Regions from separate parts of the Halomonas sp. ISL-56 genome, predicted to be linked through region 2. Evidence: predicted binding sites of a transcription regulator. Region 2 holds the regulator's gene; each other region holds the start of a gene.
What was found. Region 2 encodes sigma-54, which starts transcription at its own class of promoters, with help from an activator protein. Its sites were predicted from a motif close to TGGCACNNNNNTTGCTNT; they were not measured.
Positions count from the first base shown of each region.

Region 1 (5,551 bases), on a different contig from region 2:
CGCCACGGGCGAGCCACGCAATCGTTTTTGGGCTTTCAATTTGACTGCCGGTGGCAAATTGCACTTGTGGTATCGGGTACCGAGCAATAAATTTTAAGTTGGGGTCGACCAAGGCAATGCTTTCACCATCGTAGACACTCATCTGTTCAAGCGCGTCGGCAAATACTTCAGGCACAATGCTGGAGATCACCACGCCGGAAAACTCGCCGGTGGCGGTCTCTAGTCGCCGGCCATGATACAAATAGTAGCGCTGATCGCGGTTAGACCAGTAAAGCGGGGTAATCAGTTCCTCTTGTTCCTCTTGCTTAAAGGCATTAAAAAACACGCTATCACTGATGTCAGCATCTGCCTTTCGGTTACCGCGGCCACTCGCAAGCACGCGCCCTTCGGCGCTCACAACAGCGATTTCATCTACCATGGGGACATATCGGGTCAAATTTTCTAGCGAACGCTGAAGCGCCTGAGCATTTTCGCTATCAGGCATCCCTTGCAGTGCTAACAATTCCTCAAGCCCAAATAACGCTTGCCCGCTTTGCGCAAACACGCCTTTTGCCCACTCAGTAACCACGTTAGCACGGGCGGTAATACGCGACTCGGCGGCCTCAATTTCCTGCTTATGCTGTTCGCTCAGCAGCCAGCCGAAAAGTACCATCATGACGAACAGTGCTAATAGATATAACGCAATCACATGGCGACGCTGCTGACGGTAAGTTTTGGTAGCCTTCAACACATCATCATTTACATTAATGGAAGTCAGGGACATCGCATAGAAGCCTTATCCAGGTAACCATCGGGACACCTGATACAGTGTAAAAAGTAACCACAAACAATACATAGCGCGCATTGGTACGTCGCTTTGTCCGATAGTGCCGCGGCGCTTTTGTGATGTATATCAGTTTTTATCGCCGTTAATACGTTGAAAAGCGTAACGTTAGGCATTGATAGACAACTACCAGGGAATTGTTATGGCATCACTGGGACAAATGAGCGATTACGAGATACGCCTCATCCGTATTTTTAAGACGGTTGTTGAGTGCGGTGGCTTTACCGCGGCGGAAACCACGCTGGGGATTAGCCGTTCGGCGATTAGTCAGCACATGAACGATCTAGAAGGACGGCTAGGTTTTTCGCTCTGTCAGCGCGGGCGTGGTGGGTTTAGTTTAACCGAAGAGGGCAAAGAAATTTACCAGGCGGGTTTAACCCTACTGACCGCGCTTGAAACCTTCAAAAGCGACGTTAATGCCCTGCATCAAACAATTAAAGGTGAGCTGAATATCGGCATCACCGACAACTTGGTGACACTCCCCGCCATGCACGTGACCAATGCCCTGGCGGAGCTGAGCGCGCCGGGACATGAGGTAACGCTGCATATTCATATGGAGCCTTCGGATGCGGTTATTCGTGGTGTGATGGATGGTCACTTGCATGTGGGCGTGGTGCCGGCGGTCAACCTGCCCACCAGCTTGGAAACCCGCCACCTTTATGATGAGCCATCGTATCTTTACTGCGCGGCTGGCCATCCACTGTTTGTTGAACACGATGATACGCTCAGCTTTGCGGATATCGCCGAGCAGGCTGCTATTTCGCCCCGCTATCCGCTACCAGTTGAAGCACGCCAAGCGCATGATGCGCTCAGCCTGCAAGCCTCGGCCTCTGATCGCGAAGGCGCCGCCTTTTTGATCCTGACTGGGCGCTTCATCGGCTTTCTGCCTGAGCATGTCGCTGCGCAGTGGGTGGCCGCGGGTAAGATGCGGGCACTGCATGCCGCCACCCAACACTACCGCATACCGTTTGTACTGATTACCCGCCATGACCGACGCCCCAATAGAGTCGTTGATGCTTTTTTGCGCTTAATCAAGAGCAGCTAAAGTAATAACCCGGCACGGAGCCGGGTTTAATGGTTTAACTCTGCTCTGTCGCCTCACTAGCCATAATCGGCGCAGGCCCCGCCTGAGGCGATGACGCAAACACTTGGCTTGCCACATAGTAAACAATGGCCCCCAGCGCCGAACCGGTAAACCAGCCATAGTCATAGAACCAGTTCATCGTGCCGGTTAACAGCGAAATCAAGGTGAGCAGCACCGGGACGCCAAAGGCGATAAAGCCTGCAATGTTGACCGCAGGATAGGCATGGTCATCCATATACAGACTCGGTATATCCAAACGCTGCTTTTTAATCAGGAAATAATCCACCGCCATAATCCCCGCGATGGGCCCGAGGAGGCTTGAATAGCCGAGTAACCAGTTAGAGTACATCTGCTCAAGGGAGACCCCAGGTGGGATAACACCCGCTTTTTGCAGCAGATCGTAGCCCATCAGCATTACGCCCACCGCACCCGTCATCAGCACGCCGCGCGTCTGGTTAATCAATTTAGGCGCAATATTCTGAAAATCATTGGTCGGCGAGACGATGTTGGAAGCAGTATTGGTAGAAATCGTGGCGATAATGATCAACAGCATCGCTAATACCACCCAGAAAGGGCTGTCGATATAACCGATCAAACGTACCGGGTCGGCAACGGTTTGGCCCACCAGCGTTTCGGAAGCAGCGGTTAACACGACGCCGAGGGCGGCAAAGAAAAACATCGTCAGCGGCAGACCGATCACTTGGCCAACGATCTGATCTTTTTGGCTTTTGGCAAAGCGGCTGAAATCGGGAATATTCAGCGACAGCGTGGCCCAAAAGCCCACCATGGCGGTTAAGCCTGCGAAGAAATAGCCATACACCGATGCCCCTTCCGGGCGCGAAGGCGGCTGTGCCAGCAGCTCGGTCATCGACATGTTGGGCCACGCCCAGATCATCAGCCCCACACCAACGGCTAACAACAGCGGCGCAGCTAGGGTCTCCAACCATTTAATAGATTCTGCCCCACGAATGACCACATAGAGGTTCATCGCGCCAAAGACAAAAAAGCCGATCACTTCGCCCACGCCGCCAAGCGCAGCCCAAGCGGGAATCAACTCGGAGAGCAGCAGATGAATAGCAAGTCCGCCAAACATGGTTTGAATGCCAAACCATCCGCAGCCCACTAAAGCGCGAACTAGACAGGGCACATTGGAGCCTAAAATACCGAACGATGAGCGTAGCACCACGGGAAATGGGATTCCAAATTTTGTGCCAGGAAAGGCGTTTAAGGTGAGAGGAATCAGTACGATCACGTTGGCTAACAGAATAGCGAACAGGGCCTCCCCCACGCTCAAGCCGAAGTAGGCCGTTAATACCCCGCCCAAGGTATAGGTGGGCACACAGATCGACATACCTACCCAAAGTGCGGCAATGTTCCATTTACTCCAGGTGCGTTCGCTGGCCTGGGTAGGGGCAATATCCTCATTGAAGCGTGAACTACTGCGCACGTCGCCCCCTACATCAAGCTCTATTAGTCCGCCTCGATCCACCATCTGTGAGGTTGTTTCGGTCATTTTTATCTCCTCAGCATTGCGTTGCCCATCACTCCCACGGTCAGTGGAGCTGTTCAAAAGACGCTTAGAAATCATCGCTCTTAGAAACCATCCTTTTAAAATCCAAGCAATAAGTGTGCCTACCCATAAAAGCAGGGCAACTAACCCTTTGATTAAAAAACTGTCTTCATGGACAACAATATTATTGTTAGCTTGTTACCTTTTAACCCTCTCCACCTCAAACAAAAACCGATTAAACAAAGCTAGGTCAAAAAAAATATTTGCACCAATATTAAACAAAAAAATCTACCAACCACTCATTATAAATATAATAAACACATGATTTTAAAATAAAAAATAAATCAATCAAAACGGTGCAAGGGTTCACCAAAAAAGGGAATATCACTGCTCAAAAAAATAAAAACAAGCAAACTCAAAGAGTTAAATGCGACTGTATAAATAGAATTTTAAGACTTGCTAAAACCACCAACCCAGCGATACTTTCAACAAAAGCTGTCGCATTGGTCAGCTTTATAATATTAATTCTCAACGCCTAAACACGCTTCAAATCAACAATCAGAATCAAACACCAGAGGGAGTGTCTTATGCAGAAGATGAAAATCGGCCTGATTCAAATGGGCCTAAAAACCAGCACCGATTTGGAACCCGAAGCCATCCGCGACGCGATGAACGAAGCGCATCTGCCGATGATTCAGCAAGCGGCTGATCAAGGCGTACAGGTACTGTGTTTCCAGGAAGTGTTTAACCAGCCCTACTTTTGTCCCAGCCAGGACGGTAAATGGTACGCCGCCGCTGAGCGGGTACCGGAAGGCCCCACCTGCCAGATGATGCAAAAACTCGCCGCCGAGCACCGCATGGTGATTATCGTGCCGGTGTATGAAGAGACCGAAACCGGCGTTTACTACAACACCGCTGCCGTATTTGATGCCGATGGCAGTTATTTAGGTAAATATCACAAAACCCATATTCCCCAAGTCGCCGGATTTTGGGAGAAGTTTTTCTTTAAGCCGGGGCAATCCAACTGGCCGGTATTCGATACCGCCTACGGCAAAATCGGCGTTTATATCTGCTACGACCGCCACTTCCCCGAAGGCTGGCGGGCACTGGCACTGAATGGCGCTGAAGTAATCTTTAACCCTTCCGCCACCGTAGCAGGACTTTCCCAATACCTCTGGGAGCTTGAACAACCCGCTTCCGCCGCTGCCAACGGCTGCTTTATCGCTGCCATCAACCGCGTCGGCACCGAAGCGCCCTGGAATATCGGCGACTTCTACGGCTCCAGCTACATCGTTAACCCCCGCGGCAAAATCGAAGCCCAGGCCAGCGAGACAGAAGATGAGCTGCTGGTGCACGAGATCGATTTGGATATGGTGCGAGAGGTTCGCAACAACTGGCAGTTTTTCCGCGACCGCCGCCCAGAGACCTATACCCGCCTGACCGACGGTGAGTAATGACGTTGGCGAAAAAATATAGCAGGAGCGAACCATGAGCTTATTAATCAAGGGCGGCACCGTCGTCACCCATGCCGACACATATCGCGCTGACGTACTCTGCGTCGACGGTAAAATCCACGCCATCGGCACCGATCTAGACATCCCCGAGGGCTGCGAGATTGTCGATGCCAGCGATCAGCTTGTCATGCCCGGCGGCATCGACCCCCATACTCATATGCAGATGCCGTTTATGGGCGCAGTGGCCAGTGAAGATTTCTACACCGGCACCGCCGCCGCCATGGCGGGCGGTACCACCACCATTATCGACTTCGTGATTCCCAGTCCCGGCCAATCGCTGCTGGAAGCCTTTGAAACTTGGCAGGGCTGGGCAGAAAAAGCCGCCACTGATTTCGCCTTTCACGTGGCGGTCACTTGGTGGGATGAAAGTGTCAAAGAGGAGATGGGCACCTTAGTGCGCGAGCACGGCGTCAACAGTTTCAAGCACTTTATGGCCTACAAAGGCGCCATCATGGCCACCGACGACATTCTGGTGGAGAGCTTTTCACGCTGCCTGGAGTTGGGCGCGGTGCCCACGGTACACGCCGAAAACGGCGAGCTGGTCTACCACATGCAGCAAAAACTGCTCGCCCAGGGCATTACCGGGCCGGAAGCCCATCCACTTTCGCGCCCGCCCCAGG
Region 1 is NZ_JAGGRO010000012.1:73,234-78,784, forward strand. It holds gene J7J49_RS11090 (bifunctional diguanylate cyclase/phosphodiesterase) at 1-763, opposite strand, end outside; gene J7J49_RS11095 (LysR family transcriptional regulator) at 966-1,868, shown strand; gene J7J49_RS11100 (NCS1 family nucleobase:cation symporter-1) at 1,903-3,420, opposite strand; gene J7J49_RS11105 (nitrilase-related carbon-nitrogen hydrolase) at 4,005-4,871, shown strand; gene hydA (dihydropyrimidinase) at 4,906-5,551, shown strand, end outside.
Region 1: a site for sigma-54 is predicted at 3,524-3,541, ahead of J7J49_RS11100 (NCS1 family nucleobase:cation symporter-1). Genes of this name have one in related genera too.

Region 2 (5,551 bases):
GGCAAAACGCTTGGGCGCGGATGCTGCCGAAGTGGGCGCCAGCGTTGATCAGGGCATCGGCGTTAGCGTTCGTCAGGGTGAAGTTGAAACGGTTGAGTTATCCCGTGACCAGGGCATTGCCGTCACGCTTTACGTGGGCCAGCGTAAAGGCAGCGCCTCGTCCACAGACGCCAGCAGCGCCTCGATTCAGGCAGCGGTGGAGAAAGCGCTGGCGATTGCTCGTTATACCGGCGAAGACCCGGCCGCAGGGCTAGCTGACGCTTCTCTGATGGCCGCCGAGTTGCCCGATCTAAAAGTGCACTACCCCTGGGCCCTGACAACGGATAAGGCGATTGAGCTGGCGCTTGCCTGTGAGCAGGCGGGGCGCGACGTTGAAGGCATTTCCCAGTCGGATGGCGCGTCACTTTCCAGCGGCGAAGGGGTACGCGTTTACGCCAATAGCCACGGCTTTTTAGGCACCCAAAAGGGCAGTAGTCACTCACTGTCATGCATGCTGATTGCCCAAGACGCGGCCGGTATGCAGCGCGACTACGACTATACCTCTGCCCGCGACCCCAAGACGCTGCGTGACCCCGCCGAGGTGGGCCGCGAGGCCGCCGCGCGCACGCTGCGCAGGCTGGGTGCTAAACGTCCCCCCACGGGTACCTTTCCGGTGCTGTTTGACCCCTCGTTGGCCAGTGGCTTAATTGGCCATCTGCTTGGTGGTTTAGCCGGTGGCGCGCTCTACCGTCAGGCCTCGTTTTTGTGTGACCGGCTCGGCACACCATTGTTTCCAGACTGGTTTAGTCTTGAAGAGCGGCCCATGGATATTGGTGCCACGGCCAGCTCGCCATTTGATGGCGAGGGTGTGCAAACCCGCAATAATCGCTTTATCGATCAGGGTAGCATCGCAAGCTATATGCTCTCTGCTTACAGCGCTCGTCGGTTGGGTATGCATACCACGGGGAATGCCGGTGGGGCGAGGAACGTAAGGTTAGCGGCGCCGCTGCAATCACGCGAAAGCCTGCTGCAGGAGATGGGCAGGGGTATTTGGGTGACTGAGCTGATGGGCCAAGGCGTTAATGGCGTGACCGGTGATTACTCCCGCGGTGCAGCAGGTTTTTGGGTCGAAAACGGTAAGGTGCAGTACCCGGTTGAAGAGTTCACCATTGCCGGTAACCTAGATCGGATGTTTGCTGGATTAGTCGGGATTGGCGATGACACTGATACCCGTGGCAGTGTTCACACGGGTAGTTGGTTGATTGATGCGATGACGGTGGCGGGTGACTAACAGGTATAGCGGCGGCTACTGATCTTCCTCGAAGCGGGCATCGAACAGCGCTTGAATGGCTTCAAGCGCCTGTTCGGCGTCATCACCTTCGGCGTTGATCGTTAGCTCGGTACCGCAAGGGGCGGCTAGCATCAGCAGTGACATGATGTTGGCGGCGTCAGCTACCTGTTGCTGTTTGTAAACACGTATTTTAGCCGTAAACTGTTGGCCGCATTTGACCAGTTTTGTCGCCGCGCGAGCATGTAGCCCGCGTTGATTGGTAAGTGTGAGTATTCTTTCTGGCACCCTGGTTCCTTCTCGCCGAGTGGTGTCATTAATGGATAGACGCGCTAAGTCTCTTTCCGTTCGTTGTTGGAAGTAGCGCTGAGGAGAGCCGCCGCCGACTGTTCACCCAAGGTGTAGTGCAGCCCCAGTTCACGATGGCGTAGTTGAACGTCGCCCATGCTAGTGGTCAACCTCTCCGCCAGCTTCTCGACCATGTAGACCGAGCGGTGTTGGCCACCGGTGCAGCCAATCGCGATGGTCATGTAGCTGCGTTGGCTATTCTGGTAAGCGGGTAGCCAACGCTCAAGCCACGCCAAAATATCGTTGCTCATGGCGTCAACAATAGGGTAGCTGCTCAAAAAAGCCACAATATCAGCGTCACGGCCGGTGAACTGGCGCAGCGTTGGATCCCAGTAAGGATTCGGCAGGCAGCGCACGTCGAAGACCAAGTCAGCATCTAACGGCACGCCGCGTTTGTAGCCGAATGACTCAAGGGTCAGCGTTAGCTTATCGCGGTGCTGGTGCGCTACCTGGTCGGTAATGCGACGGCGTAAATCGTGTACCGATAACCGTGATGTATCGATCAGTAAGTCGGCTAGGTCGCGAATATCCTCCAGCGTCTCTTCTTCTTTATTAATCGCTTCTTCGAGGGTCATTTCACTATCGCGAGTCAGCGGATGACGTCGCCGGGTAGCCGAGTAACGCTCAAGCAGGATGCGGGCATCGGTGGTCAAGTAAATCACTTGAAAGTTAATTTTACGCTGGCGCAGCTCCTCTAACAAAGAGGGCAAGCGCTCCAGCGCTCCCGGCAAATTACGGGCATCAATACTGACCGCCAAATGAGCACGGTCACCCTGGCCGCGTAATTCGTCCACCAACGAGCCCAGCAGCATAGCGGGGAGGTTATCAATCGCGTAGTAGCCAAGATCCTCCAGCGCCTGTAGAGCGATAGATTTACCTGAACCTGAGCGGCCGCTAATGATCACCAGTTGCATAGAGTCTCTCTTTGCCTTGGTCAAGCTGCGTTAAGGGTGGTGAGCGAAACATACACCTGCGGTGCCTAACCTTAAATAGGTTTTAAAAAAGGTTTTAAGACCAGTTAGGCCGCTGATTGCTCACGAATTTTGGCGGTGATGAGCTCAAGCAATTCACGCTGACTGGCCGCTTTACGCAGCAGCTGGCGTGTATCCGCATCATTCATGATGGTCGCTACTTGGCCGAGCAGTGAAAGGTGCGTGTCATCTGCTTCTTCGGGTACCAACAGTACAAACACCAGGTCTACCGGGTCGCCGTCGATAGCGTCAAAATCAATCGCTTCTGACAATTTTAAAAAACCAGCGATAGGGGCGGTGCAGTGGGGGCTACGCGCATGGGGAATAGCCACGCCGTTACCAATACCGGTGCTGCCTAAGCGTTCACGGCCGATTAAACGGCTAAACACTTCTTGGCTGTCCAAGCTGGGAATATTTTGGGCAATAAAGGTGCTGTAAAACTCCAGCACCCTTTTTTTGCTGCCCCCGGGTACGTCAAATAGAACGCGTTCCGGGGGAAGTATGGTTTCCAACGTCATTGAATTAACGCACACCTGCGCCTTGGGCGCGAGCTTGTGCTTTTTCCTTGTGTTTAACGAGTTGACGGTCGATTTTATCCGCTAGGGCGTCGATAGCGGCGTACATATCACTGTCTAGGGCTTCCGCATGTAAGTCAGCACCTGCGGCGTGCAGCGTACAGGCGGCCTGCTGGCGCTCTTTCTCCACTGATAAGGTGACTTGCACCGTAGTTATATTGTCGTAATGGCGCTCTACACGCTCAAGCTTTTCGTTGACATAGTCACGCAAGGCGTCAGTCAGTTCTACGTGATGACCAGTGATATTTACTTGCATTGACGTACTCCTTATCCATCGGACTGTACTTCGATTGTAACCCTTTTTGCCGCGTTGCAAAGCCCTTGTCGAGAGTTTCCCTGAAACGGCAGCAGGGCCTAGCGTAAACGGCGCCTTTCGCTGGAGGAGGGGATGCCCATGGCTTCACGATATTTAGCCACCGTGCGACGCGCCACCTGCACGCCCCCTTCGCCTAATAGCGTGACTAAGCGGCTGTCAGAAAGCGGTTTGCCAGGGGGCTCCTCTTGAATCAGTTTTTTGAGACGCGCGCGGATGGCGGTACTGGAGTGACTGTCGCCATCTTGGCTGCTCACCTGGCTCGAGAAAAAGTACTTAAGCTCAAAAACACCGCGGGGCGTATGAATGTATTTCTGCGTCGTTACCCGCGAGATAGTTGATTCGTGCATCTCAACGGCTTCGGCAATATCGGCCAATATCAGCGGCTTCATGGCCTCTTCGCCGTGCTCCAAAAAGCCAATCTGTCGGGTGATAATTTCGCGACCAACCCGCAATAGCGTATCGTTACGGCTAGACAGGCTCTTAATCAGCCAGCGCGCTTCCTGCAGGTGCTCTTTGAGAAACTGGTTATCATCGCTTTTGTCCGCACGCTTAATCAAGCTGGCGTAGTCGGGCTGAATGCGCAGCCGTGGCAGGGCCTCTGGGTTGAGCTCTAAATGCCAGCCATCTTGGTCGTGGCGGACGACTAGATCGGGCGTTACATAACTGTCGTCGGTATCGCCGTAGGCGCTACCTGGACGTGGGTCGAGGCTGCGAATGAGTAGGATAACATCGGCCAGCTGCTCGTCATCAAGCCCGAGACGGCGCTTAAGCAAGCGCATATCATCCTTGCCGAGCGCTTCAAGAAACTGCCGAACGAGACGGCGGGCGGGAACCAGCAGTGGTGTATCGTCGGGAAGGGCGGCGAGCTGCAGCATCAGGCATTCACGCAAATCGCGGGCAAAGATACCGGTTGGCTCAAACTGTTGGAGCTTGAGCAGCGTGGTTTCCACTTCGCGCTGACTAAGCCCGTCAATGCCCTGGGCACGAAGTCCTTCACGGATATCGTTGAGCGGCTGGGTTAGGTAGCCATTAGCATCTAGCGCGTCGATTAAGCTCTCCGCGACAAGCTGTTCACGGGCGCTAAAATCGGTCATGGCAAGTTGCCACAGCAGGTGCCCGTGCAGGCTCTGTCCGGCTGCCTGGCGCTCAAAGTCGGGGCCTTCGCTGCTGCTACCACCCTGGCTACCCATATCTTGATAGGTATCTGACCAGTCGCTATCTACCGAGAGCTCAGTAGGGATGCTCTCTGACCACTCTTCTTCTTTAGGCTCGCTGACAGCCTGCTCACTAAATTCATCTTCTTGCTCCAGCATGGGATTGGCGTCTAGGGCCTGCTGAATTTCTTGACGAAGGTCCAGCGTCGAAAGTTGCAACAGCGCAATGGCCTGCTGCAACTGGGGCGTCATGGTCAGCTGTGTGCCGATACGCAGTTGGAGAGAAGCTTTCATGACCATCTGAGAACCACTCGTTAATCGGAATGTTCCACACTAGTGCGAGTGAGTGCCGGGTGCAAGTGCAATAAGCATGCCATTGGTAGTAAAGTTGTTGTAAAGCGCTATTTAGTGGGTGAAAAGTCAGTTTAGAAGTGAAAATAATCTTAGAGGCGAAAATCTGCGCCCAAATAAACATCCCTTACTTTTTGGTTGGTAAGTATTGAAGCTGGCGAGCCGCTGGCGATGATTTGCCCATCACCGACGATATAGGCGATATCGCAAATATCCAGGGTTTCACGCACGTTATGGTCGGTAATCAGTACACCGATATGGCGCTGCTTCAGCGCACGAATGATGGTTTTAATTTCGCCCACAGAAATGGGATCAACGCCAGCAAAGGGCTCATCGAGCAAAATAAAGGCAGGCTCTGTTGCTAAGGAGCGTGCAATTTCCACGCGTCTGCGCTCGCCGCCCGAAAGGCTCATGCCGAGGTTGTCACGAATGTGAGTGATATGAAAGTCTTCGAGTAGCGCTTCCAAGCGCTGTTCCCGGTCGCTGCGATTGAGCTCTTTGCGCGTCTCGAGTATCGCCATAATATTGTCAGCAACCGAAAGTTTGCGGAAGATAGACGCCTCCTGGGG
Region 2 is NZ_JAGGRO010000016.1:150,940-156,490, forward strand. It holds gene pmbA (metalloprotease PmbA) at 1-1,270, shown strand, start outside; gene J7J49_RS14310 (HPr family phosphocarrier protein) at 1,286-1,555, opposite strand; gene rapZ (RNase adapter RapZ) at 1,600-2,529, opposite strand; gene J7J49_RS14320 (PTS sugar transporter subunit IIA) at 2,634-3,104, opposite strand; gene hpf (ribosome hibernation-promoting factor, HPF/YfiA family) at 3,109-3,417, opposite strand; gene J7J49_RS14330 (RNA polymerase factor sigma-54) at 3,516-4,931, opposite strand; gene lptB (LPS export ABC transporter ATP-binding protein) at 5,075-5,551, opposite strand, start outside.

Region 3 (5,551 bases), on a different contig from region 2:
CATTGTTTTCATAAGTGTTCCCTGTGATGAAGCACGTCAGTGGATAAAAACGCGCCAGCATTGGCACAAATTTGATACTTCTTTGTTATTGCTGGCTCTCGTCGACCGGCGTGCCATCGTCGTATTGGGACAACCAGGAGACCATGGCTTCGCGATAGCGGGTAAAGCCTTTGTAATCGACCAATTCCTGATCCAAATCACGGATTACCCGGTGCATGCGCTTGGCCCATTGCGGAGCGTATTCGGCCAGTTCCTCAAGGCTGACTAGGTACGTACGCACTGGGAACAACACCGCATTGCTGCGCGGCAAGCGATGCAATGGCTGCAGCTCGATACGCAGGTTTACTAGCTTGCCAGCATTTTCCGCTGTCACCTGGGTCCGCTCAGGAGCCCAATCCGGTAGAGTTTCAGCTGACGTTTCTAGGCGAGGATTGACGGTGACTGACCAGTTGGTGCGGCGCACCGGGTGGCCCGAGCGCAGGCGAAGCAGAAACTTCAACGCCCTTTGTAGAATGCCCATTTCATGCAGCTTAGGGACTGGCCCGTGAAACTCCATAAAGCTCATGCCCAAATTAAAACGTAGCGAATAATCCGCCCGCTGGGTGGCCATTCCAGCTCCCATGACCAAAGTGTCGTCACGCTCTTCAAGGAGGATGAACTCACCTTGAGCCTGTCGAGTGATGTACTCCATAGGCTCCATGGGGAGAGTGCTGGCATCTCCGAAGGTGAAAGTATCATCGATTTGCAGAGGGCGATTGATCCAGCGCCACTGAGTACCGTTCTTCTCCAGTGTGAAATGCTCTGGGTAATCTCGCGAATACGATTCCATTAATAGCTCTAGCAAATCCCACTGAGCCTCCATCATGTGGGGCAGAGCTGAATAGTGGACGCCCGGCTGGGCATCAAGTGTCTGTGCACGGTGGTGGCATTCCGAAATATAGTGTTCGTCAATATCGAATTGAGCACGGAGCGCACCGTGACCAGTAGAAACATGAGGTTCGACATTCATCGAGTACATGTACTGATCTTCCGGATACGGAAAGGGCAGACGCAGAACCGCCTCGCGGCTGTTCTCGAAAGTATGATTAGAGGCTTGATCGGCATAGGTCTCGATCGGCTTGAATACAGTCATCTTGTTTTTCTCCTGTCAGAGGTCTACGACCAGACGGCTACAATTAGCCCGTGATACGCAAGGCATAAACTTACGCTTGCTGAGTTTGTCTTCTTCACTGAGCCAGTCGTCGCGGTGATCCAGTTCGCCTTCGATTTCCAGCACATTGGCTTCGCAATAGCCACAGGCTCCACCACGGCACAAATAAGGCAATTTGTAGCCGGCCTGTTCTGCAGCTTCGAGCAGAGATTGTTCGGAGGGGACTTCGATGGTCACGCCCTGGCGGGCTAGGGTGACGCTGAAGGGTTGTCCAGTAGACCCTTGCTCGACGAAGCGTTCGAAATGGATGTGGCTGTTAGTCCAGCCCAAGTCATGAGCCCTTTCAATGGTTTGCTCTATCATGCCGTCTGGGCCGCATACATAGACGTGACTACCCAGCGGGCGCTCGGCAAGGAGGTCATGTATATCCATGGGCCCATCCTGCCCCTGAATGTAAAGATGTACACGCTTGCCATATCGAGCTTGCAGCTCCAGACCAAGGGCTGAATGCTCCGGGCCTCTTACAGCCAAATGCAGTTCAAAGGAAGCCTGCTTAAGTTGCAGCTCTTCCAACTGCGAATACACCGGGGTAATCCCAACGCCACCCGCAATGAATAGGTGATGTCGAGCATGCTTGGCTAGAGGGAATAGGTTGGCCGGGTGCATGATTTCCAACAAGTCGCCTTCACAAACTTTGTCGTGCAGCCACTGAGAGCCGCCTCGGCTTTCAGGTGCCCGACGCACGGCGATTTGATAGGCACTGGAATCATAGGGTGAACTCATTAATGAGTAAGCGTTGCGATAAGTCTTGTCACCATCCTGGATAACCACGACTACATGGCTACCGCCGGAAAAAGCTGGCAAATGCTTATCTTCAGGGTCGATCAGGGTGAAGCGCTTAATCTCAGGCGTGAGACACTCAATGCGGGTAACGCGGACACTTATAGTGCCGTTTTGATTATTCATGTATCAAGCTCCTCTGAGGCTGGTAATTCGCCTGGTACTTCACCGTCAGCCTTAACGCCTTGGAAAGCAGCTAGCCTTCGCGAATAGTGATCGCGTACTACAAGATCGAACTGGCAGCCGGGGCAAGTGAACACCCGATGAGTCACGTTTTCGGTATAGGTATCGCAGTGGACGCACCAAACTCTTCGCACAAGAGTGCCGCTGTGCTCACGCAACACTTCATCGGGGGTCAGGTCGACGGCATTGGCCGCTTGCATAGCCGTGCCTATGAAGCTCTCCGAACCGCTTAAGTAGAGTCGGGTGCCCATATGAGCCTCATTCAGGTTTTGCGCCAGGGCTTCCATCAACGCTTGGTTGCTGGCGAAAACTTCAAGGCCTTTAGTTTCTGTCTCTTGCAGTGCTTGCAAATGGCTATGACCCGAGAATGTCTCCGTAGAGTAGAAAAAGGTGCTTTGTTGGCGTTGTGTGGGCGACATTTCTGCATACAGTCGCAGCATTGCCTCACCACCGCTGCCTTGACCTGCGATCAGGTGGCTCGTCCCGCTGGACATTGGGCTCAGACGGTCATAGACCGGACGGCTTTTGATACCGGTGATAAGCATCGTGATATACCTCTTAAGCCGTTACCGCATAAGTGTTGCGGCAACAATGAAGTTCGGTTCTCAAACGGCTGCAAGCTACAAAGCATAATCCGTGCCATATTACATATGAACTTATATGTTTTATTTTATGGCCACTTTAATGCGTTTTTAACAAGCCGGAGACTTTTATTTGATTAAGTAAGTGAACCTAAAAGAGCAAGATTTGCACCTAATTGGCGCCAAACGCACCATGTTAGTGCTTAAACATCACATGACGTACGCAGGTGTAATCTTCCAATCCGTACATCGACATGTCTTTGCCAAAGCCGGACTGCTTCATACCGCCGTGCGGCATTTCACTTACTAACATGAAGTGAGTATTGACCCACGTACAGCCGTACTGAAGCCGCGAGGCCAAGCGGTTAGCACGCCCAATATCTTTGGTCCACACTGAAGAGGCTAGCCCGTAGTCCGAGTCGTTGGCATAGGCCAAGGCCTGAGCTTCATCGCTGAAGCGCGTTATGCTGACTACGGGTCCGAATACTTCACGCTGTACAATTTCATCTTCCTGGCGAGCATCAGCTAGCACAGTCGGCTCGAAAAAGAAGCCTGCTCCCTCGACTCGCTTACCGCCTGTCACTACACGGATGTGAGGCAAGGCTTTAGCGCGTTCGACAAAGCCTTCAACGCGTTGTAGATGATCAAGAGTAATCAGTGGGCCCAATTCAGTCTCGGGATCATCCTGCAGACCATGGCGCAGAGTGGCCACTGCCTCACCGAGCTTGCTGACGAAAGCGTCGTAAACACCCTCTTGAACGTACAGGCGGCAAGCCGCAGTGCAGTCCTGGCCAGCATTGTAGAAACCGAAAGCACGGATACCTTCGACGGCTTCATCTATGTCGGCGTCATCGAAAATCAGTACGGGGGCTTTTCCACCCAGCTCCATGTGGGTACGCTTCACGCTGCTGGCTGTACTGGCAATGATCTTTGACCCGGTAGCGATAGAGCCAGTCAGTGAGACCATGCGCACCTTGGGATGATTAACCAGTGGCTCTCCTACACTGGGGCCGCATCCGAAAAGGATGTTTACTACACCGGCAGGAAAGAGGTCGATCATGAGCCGCGCCAGCTCCAAAGCAGTTAACGGGGTTTGCTCGGAGGGCTTGAGTACTACACAGTTACCAGCGGCTAGAGCGGGGGCTAGCTTCCAGGCGAGCATCATTAGTGGGTAATTCCAAGGCGCGATAGATGCGACGACTCCAAGCGGATCGCGACGAATCATCGAAGTATGCCCTGGCAAATACTCACCGCCAGCAGAGCCCGTCATGCAACGACTGGCACCAGCGAAGTAGCGAAACACATCAGCGACGGCTGGGATCTCATCGTCAAGGGTTGCTTGGAAAGGCTTGCCGCAGTTCTGCGACTCTAAACGCGCCAGGTTTTCCGCCTCAGCTTCTATGCGTTCTGCTAACGTTAGTAGCAATCGGGCGCGATCCTTAGGTGGCGTCTGCGACCAGCTTTCGAAAGCTTGATCCGCTGCGACTACAGCAGCGTCAACTTGCTCTTTGCTAGCCTCAGGGATTTTCACCAACACCGCACCCTCTGAAGGGTTATACACAGCGTACGGGCTACCCAGCCCTTCTACTAACTGCCCGTTAATCAGCATTTGGGTTTGCATGATGCATTCCTAGGTTATTATTGGCAGAAGGACAACTGATGGTTGATAACACACCAGTGACCGTAAAATTAAAACATATAAAAATATATCTTATGTTTTTTAGTATTTCCCAACGGACTTGTCAATGAGAATTTGAGATAGAAAAAGGCAATGAGATGGGTGGATTGATAGCCAATGCTTTCCTAAAAAATAATAAACTAGGTTTTTTTTGGCCAAAGCCTCATATAAGCCTTACAAATGCTTCGATAGGAAGAGGAAATGACTACGCAGTATATTAATCGTAATACCGCGTTTATCAGGTTGCGCCAGGAAGGGCGAACTGATGAGGTGGCGCGAAGGCTTATTGAAGCTATTGAGCTCGGCTTATTTGCCGAAGGGCAGCAACTACCTAGTGAATCGGAGCTGGCCCAGCAGCTGGGTGTCGCTACCGTTACGCTTCGAGAAGCATTGATTACCTTGCGGCAACGCGGCCTGATCAAGACTCGGCGAGGTCGCAACGGCGGCAGTTTCGTTTGTGCGCCGGTCGAAATGCCCGAAGAATTACTATTGCAGCGTCTGCGCGAAATGAGCGGCCCCGATCTGCGTGATCTTGGCGATGAACAGACCGCCATTTCTGGCACCGCTGCGCGCCTCGCAGCTAAGCGCAGTTCACACGAACAGCATGAGCGCATCTCTCAGCACATCGAAACGCTTAGCCAGGCAACTTCACGTTTGGCCCGGCACCGAGCTGATGCGCGCTTCCATATTGAGGTAGCCGCCGCCGCTCAGTCGCTACGCCTCACCAATGCAGAGATGCGACTGCAATCTGAGGTTGGAGAATTGCTCTGGATGGAGTCCGCAGGCGGTGGAAATATAATGGAGATTGAACAGGAGCATCGGGGCATACTACAAGCACTGGCGTCTGGTGATTCAGTTTTGGCCGGGGCTCTGGCTGAGGCCCACGTCACCCGTGGCATAAAACGTCTTCTAAGTTTGCGTCTCGAACTGATGGCTGAGGCTAATGAGGGCTAACCGTTAGCTCTGGCTCGATTATTGCTTAATAAATACTAGACGAGCCTACAAACTCGAAGAACCGGGCCATACTAATCCATATTATAACAAGAAAGCTGAACTGCATGAGGTAATGACATGTCTCCCCTAAGCGATAGCTACCCTGTGTCGAACTGCGCCCAGCAG
Region 3 is NZ_JAGGRO010000012.1:168,580-174,130, forward strand. It holds gene J7J49_RS11490 (MFS transporter) at 1-12, opposite strand, end outside; gene J7J49_RS11495 (heme-dependent oxidative N-demethylase family protein) at 86-1,132, opposite strand; gene J7J49_RS11500 (PDR/VanB family oxidoreductase) at 1,148-2,116, opposite strand; gene J7J49_RS11505 (dimethylamine monooxygenase subunit DmmA family protein) at 2,113-2,718, opposite strand; gene J7J49_RS11510 (gamma-aminobutyraldehyde dehydrogenase) at 2,951-4,375, opposite strand; gene J7J49_RS11515 (FadR/GntR family transcriptional regulator) at 4,634-5,386, shown strand; gene J7J49_RS11520 (cache domain-containing protein) at 5,504-5,551, shown strand, end outside.
Region 3: a site for sigma-54 is predicted at 2,798-2,815, ahead of J7J49_RS11505 (dimethylamine monooxygenase subunit DmmA family protein). Genes of this name have one in related genera too.

Region 4 (5,551 bases), on a different contig from region 2:
CGGGACGTCAATTAGCCTTTCCATTGTGTCGTCAGGCTGGCTATGCTTCGGCTACTCAGTGTGCCGCAGTTTCGCGGATCGCACACGGCGAACGCACGTGTTTTAACACAGGGAATTATCTATGCAGACTTTTAGCTGCCGCTGTGGCAATCCGCTGTTCTACGAAAACACCCACTGCCTTGGCTGCCAGTCAGAGGTCGGCTGGTGCCCGGCTTGCAGCAATATCGTTGCCATTGAGCCCCTGGCTTACGGCGGCTATCACTGCACCTATCCAGGTTGTGATACGGCGCTGATGAAGTGTCACAACTACGCTGTTGAGAACGTCTGCAATCGCATGGTGGTGATGGAAAACGGCCAAGCTGACGCGCTATGCGACTGCTGCCGATATAACGCCATGATTCCCGACTTAACCATCGATGGAAACCGCGAGCGGTGGGCAGCGCTTGAAGCTGCCAAAAGGCGCCTGTTTCACACCCTCGATCTACTCAAACTGCCCCACGGCACCCAAGAGGATGCTATTGCGGTGCCATTAAGTTTCTCGTTTATGGCGGATGCCCTGCCCGACCAAGGGTTATGGCGCTCCACTGCGAACCAGAAGAAAGTGTATACCGGCCATGCATCAGGACATATCACCATTAATGTCAAAGAGGCTGACGACGTTGAGCGCGAGCGTTTGCGGGTCGATATGAACGAGTCACACCGCACCTTGATTGGCCACTTCCGCCACGAGATCGGTCACTATTACTGGGATGTTTTGGTTAAGGATCGCGATGAAGAGGCGTGTCGCGCTGTATTTGGCAACCACCATCGGCCAAGCTATACCGAAGCGTTAGAGCGTTACTACCAGCAGGGTGCCCCCGGCGACTGGCCCAACCGCTTTATCTCCGCCTACGCCACCATGCACCCCTGGGAAGATTTTGCCGAAACCTTCGCCTATTACTTGGACATGGTCGCCGTGCTGGATACGGCGCTGCACATGGGCATCACCCACGTGGAATACGACGGCAGCCTAGAGAGCATGCTGATTGCTTTTCATCAGGTAGGCATGGCAGTAAATGAGCTCAACCGGGATATGGGCCTGCTCGATTTAGCGCCTGGGGTACTTGCCCCGGCGGTGCGCGAGAAACTGGCGTACCTGCACCACATCATTCAGGCCGCCAGCCCATTAGAGAATCAGTAATTAACACTTAGTCGTTGTCGTTATCCCCCGCGTGGCTCTGACTTTGGCTCTGACTCTGGGTTTGGGTCACACGGGGGACGCTGTCGTCATTCACAAAGTAGGTGGCGCTAAGCGTATCGTGGATGGCGGCAAAGCCGATCTGCAGTTCATCGATAAACAGGTGCAGCTTACTGGGTGAATGGGCTAACGCTTGGATATCGGCATCCACCACATCGGCGCGCACCAGTGAAACGGTCGCCGCCGGACGATCCTGACGTGGCAGTAGCGTCAGCTCATGACCCAGGGTTTCGAGACTGCAGGCAATCGAACGCGGCAGGTTGGGGTCTTGCAGTAAAAAACGCAATACATCGGGGCCGCGAACGCGCAAGCGCACCTGCTGGCGGTACATTTGATAGGCGGTGAGCGACTTGAGTACGCTCATCCACTGCAGGTTTTCAAACGGCAGCAGCTCTTCAGGGTTTTGCGGCAGCAGGCTGGCGGAGCGCACATCGACAATACGGGTAGTCATATCGGCCCGCTCTAACTGACGCCCCAGCTCAATAAAGGTGCGCGCAGGGCCATGGCTTAACGTGCCTTCAATCAGGCCCGTCAGCGCCTGGCAGCCACGAATAACACTTTTGAGAAAGCTATCGCGACGTCGTGGACTAACGCCGTTTTCGGCATGGTCGGCGACACTCAGATAGAGCTGGTTAACCTCCTCCCAAATCTCCCGGGGCACCACATCCCGGGTGGTTCTCAGGTTCTCACGGGCACTGGCAAGCGCGGAAATAATCGAAATATCATTGTCGGGATCAGCGCATAAAAAATGCACCACGTTGCGCTCATCAAAATCGTCATGGCGTGCGGTGAAAGCTTCCAGGCTGCCGGTCATTTCGATAAGCGGCGCCCAACCCAGCGGCAAGCGCCCCGGCAAATCGAGCATAAGGTGACTATTGACGCTCAGTAGGCGTGCGGTATCTTCCGCACGTTCAATATAGCGCGCCATCCAGTAGAGGTTCTCTGCAACGCGTGACAGCATGGCGTTAGGCTCCTTTCACCGCGGCCACTGCCGCCTTATCGTCGGTTTCTACAATCCAGGTATCTTTACTGCCACCACCTTGAGAGGAGTTCACCACCAGCGACCCCTCTATCAATGCCACGCGGGTGAGGCCACCGGTGGTGACGTGGATTTCAGGCCCAGAGAGTATGAAAGGGCGTAAATCCACATGGCGCGGCTGAGGTATACCATTCGCCAACGTCGGTGTGGTCGACAGCGCCAGGGTGGGCTGCGCCATGTAGTTGCGCGGGTTCGCCTTAATCAAGCGGGCAAACTCTTCGCGGGTCTCTTTGGTTGAGCGCGGGCCAATCAGCATGCCGTAGCCCCCCGACTCATTGGCCGGCTTCACCACCAGCTCATCGAGATGATCAAGCACATAGCGGCGATCATCTTCGAACATGCACAGGTAACTGGGCACGTTCGGCAGCAGCGGCTCCTGGTCAAGATAGTAGCGGATCAGCGCAGGCACGAACGCATAAACAACCTTGTCATCTGCCACGCCAGCACCGGGTGCATTGGCCAGCGCTACTTTGCCAGCACGCCAAGCGCGCATCAGGCCCGCCACCCCCAGCATGGAGTCAGGGTTAAACGCTTCCGGGTCGAGAAACTCGTCATCCACGCGACGATAGATAACGTCGACTCGGCGCAGGCCTTCTACGGTGCGCATGTACACCACATCATTGTCATCCACTAGCAAGTCGCTGCCTTGCACCAGCTCGACGCCCATTTGCTGGGCAAGGTAGGCATGCTCAAAGTAAGCGGAGTTATAGATTCCAGGGGTCAGCACCACCACCTGAGGATCATCTCCAGGGCGGGGTGACATTGCGGCGAGCATGTCGTAAAGATTGGCCACATAGTCATCAACGGGGAGGATTTTGCCAGTGGCAAACAGCTCCGGCAGCACCCGCTTGGTGACATTACGGTTTTCCAACATGTAGGAGACGCCGGAAGGAATGCGTAAGTTATCCTCCAACACGTACAGCGTGCCATCCCCATCGCGCACTAGATCTGAACCGCATACATGGGCCCACACCCCGTGAGGGGGATTAATACCGACGCACTGGGGGCGGAAATTAACCGACTGCGCTAGCACCTCGGCGGGCAATACTTTGTCCTTAATAACTTTTTGGTCGTGGTAGAGATCATCAATAAATAGGTTTAGCGCCTGCACGCGCTGTTTGAGGCCTGCCTCGGTTTTACGCCACTCGCTGGCGGGAATAATCCGCGGCACAATATCAAAGGGCCAAGCGCGGTCAATCATCGCGCCTTCAGAGTAGACAGTGAAGGTAATCCCCATGGTACGAATGGCGATTTCCGCCGCGGTTTTCCGCTCGGCTAACTCTTCTGCGCTAAACCTTGCCAACATGTTGCACAATTCACCCGCTGAATCGCGAGGCTGACCGGGTGCGGCCATCAGCTCATCGTAGTAATCACGACACGCATAGTTATTCCAATTCACTTGGCTCATGGGCGCTCTCCTGGCGCTGGGGTGGAAGCGGCAACTTCCTCAATGCACAGTGTAGGCCTGCCGCGCGCAAAACAATCAAACAATTGAGAGCAAAATACGTACCATCTTTTGCGATATTTCAACGTTCGCTTACTTAAACGCTTCTTGACAGGGAGCACGAGCCAATTAAAGCGACTTTCTGCCCCACATCGGTGCAGTAAAGCAGTGCTATTTTGGTGCATTAAGTGATTTCCACTTTAGTTAAACGCCTTAGTTAAGATAGCGGCTGCAAAAAAGTAAAAGTGGAACGATACTTGCGAAACGTTCGGTTATTCTTTAACCCAACCGACCCACCGGTTGATAACGGTTCTTTTGAGGGTGGCCCATGACCATTCGCGTTGCCTTGTATCATCGTACGACCTACCACTTTGACCGCCCGGTGCGTCTTTCGCCCCATGTTATTCGGCTGCGTCCCGCGCCCCACTGCCGCACCCATATTGAGGCCTACTCGCTCAAGCTCTCCGGCGACGACCACTTTTTAAACTGGCAACAGGATCCGTTTGGCAACTTCAATGCCCGTGTGGTGTTCCCCGAACCGCGTAAAGAGTTAACCATTGCCGTCGAGCTCATCGCGCCAATGACGGTGATCAACCCGTTCGATTTCTTCTTGGACGACATTGCGCAAACGATTCCCTTTGCCTACCCCGAAGCACTGCGCCAGGAGCTAAGCCCCTATCTGGAAATAACCGAGTCAGGGCCACGGTTGATGGAGTGGCTCAAGGCCGTTCCCCGCGAACCCACCACCACCGTCGATTTCCTGGTAGCGCTTAATCAACGCCTGCAGGAGGATATTGGTTATCTGGTACGCATGGAGCCCGGTGTTCAGAGCTGCGAAGAAACCTTAACGTTCGCCAGCGGATCCTGCCGCGACAGCGCCTGGCTGCTGGTACAAATTTTCCGCCATTTGGGCCTTGCCGCACGCTTTGTGTCAGGCTACCTCATTCAGCTCAAGTCCGACGTCAAAGCGCTGGATGGCCCCAGCGGCAGCGAAGTGGATTTCACCGACCTACACGCCTGGACCGAAGTCTTCCTGCCCGGCGCAGGCTGGGTGGGGCTCGATCCCACTTCAGGGCTGTTCGCTGGCGAAGGCCACATCCCCCTCGCCGCCACCCCGACGACTGGTAGTGCGGCCGCGATTACCGGGTTTTCGGATAAGTGTGAAGTCACTTTCGATGTCACCATGGAAGTGGAACGCATCCACGAAGACCCGCGGGTCACCAAGCCCTATAGCGATGAGCAGTGGCAGCGTATCTGCGCATTGGGTGACGAAGTAGATGCCGAGCTGCTCCACCAGGACGTACGCCTCACCATGGGCGGCGAACCCACCTTTGTCTCGATCGACGATGTGGAGAGCCCGCAGTGGAATACCGAAGCCCTGGGCGAACACAAGCGCGAACGCGCTGAGGCACTGCTAACCCGGCTGCAGGCCGCTTACGCCCCCGGCAGCGCTATCCAGCAACAGCAAGGCAAGTGGTACCCCGGCGAACCGCTGCCCCGCTGGGCGCTAGCCTGTTACTGGCGTAAAGATGGCGTGCCCCTATGGCGCGACCCGCAATGGCTAGCCTGCCTAGACGGCTCACCAGAGATCAATGCAGATGATGCAATGGCTCAGCGCTTTACTAAAGCGCTTAGCGAACGCCTGGGCGTAGCCGAGCGCTACTGGATTCCGGCGTTCGAGGACACCTACTACTATCTATGGAAAGAGCAGTCACTACCGGTCAACGTTGACCCACGTGAAGCCAATCTCAAAGATGACGCCGAACGCCACCGGTTAGCGCGCTTATTAGAACAAGGCTTAGGCGAAGTGGTTGGTTATGCCCTACCGTTG
Region 4 is NZ_JAGGRO010000011.1:33,561-39,111, forward strand. It holds gene J7J49_RS08090 (zinc-binding metallopeptidase family protein) at 122-1,180, shown strand; gene J7J49_RS08095 (alpha-E domain-containing protein) at 1,188-2,198, opposite strand; gene J7J49_RS08100 (circularly permuted type 2 ATP-grasp protein) at 2,203-3,684, opposite strand; gene J7J49_RS08105 (transglutaminase family protein) at 4,049-5,551, shown strand, end outside.
Region 4: a site for sigma-54 is predicted at 3,771-3,788, ahead of J7J49_RS08100 (circularly permuted type 2 ATP-grasp protein). Genes of this name have one in related genera too.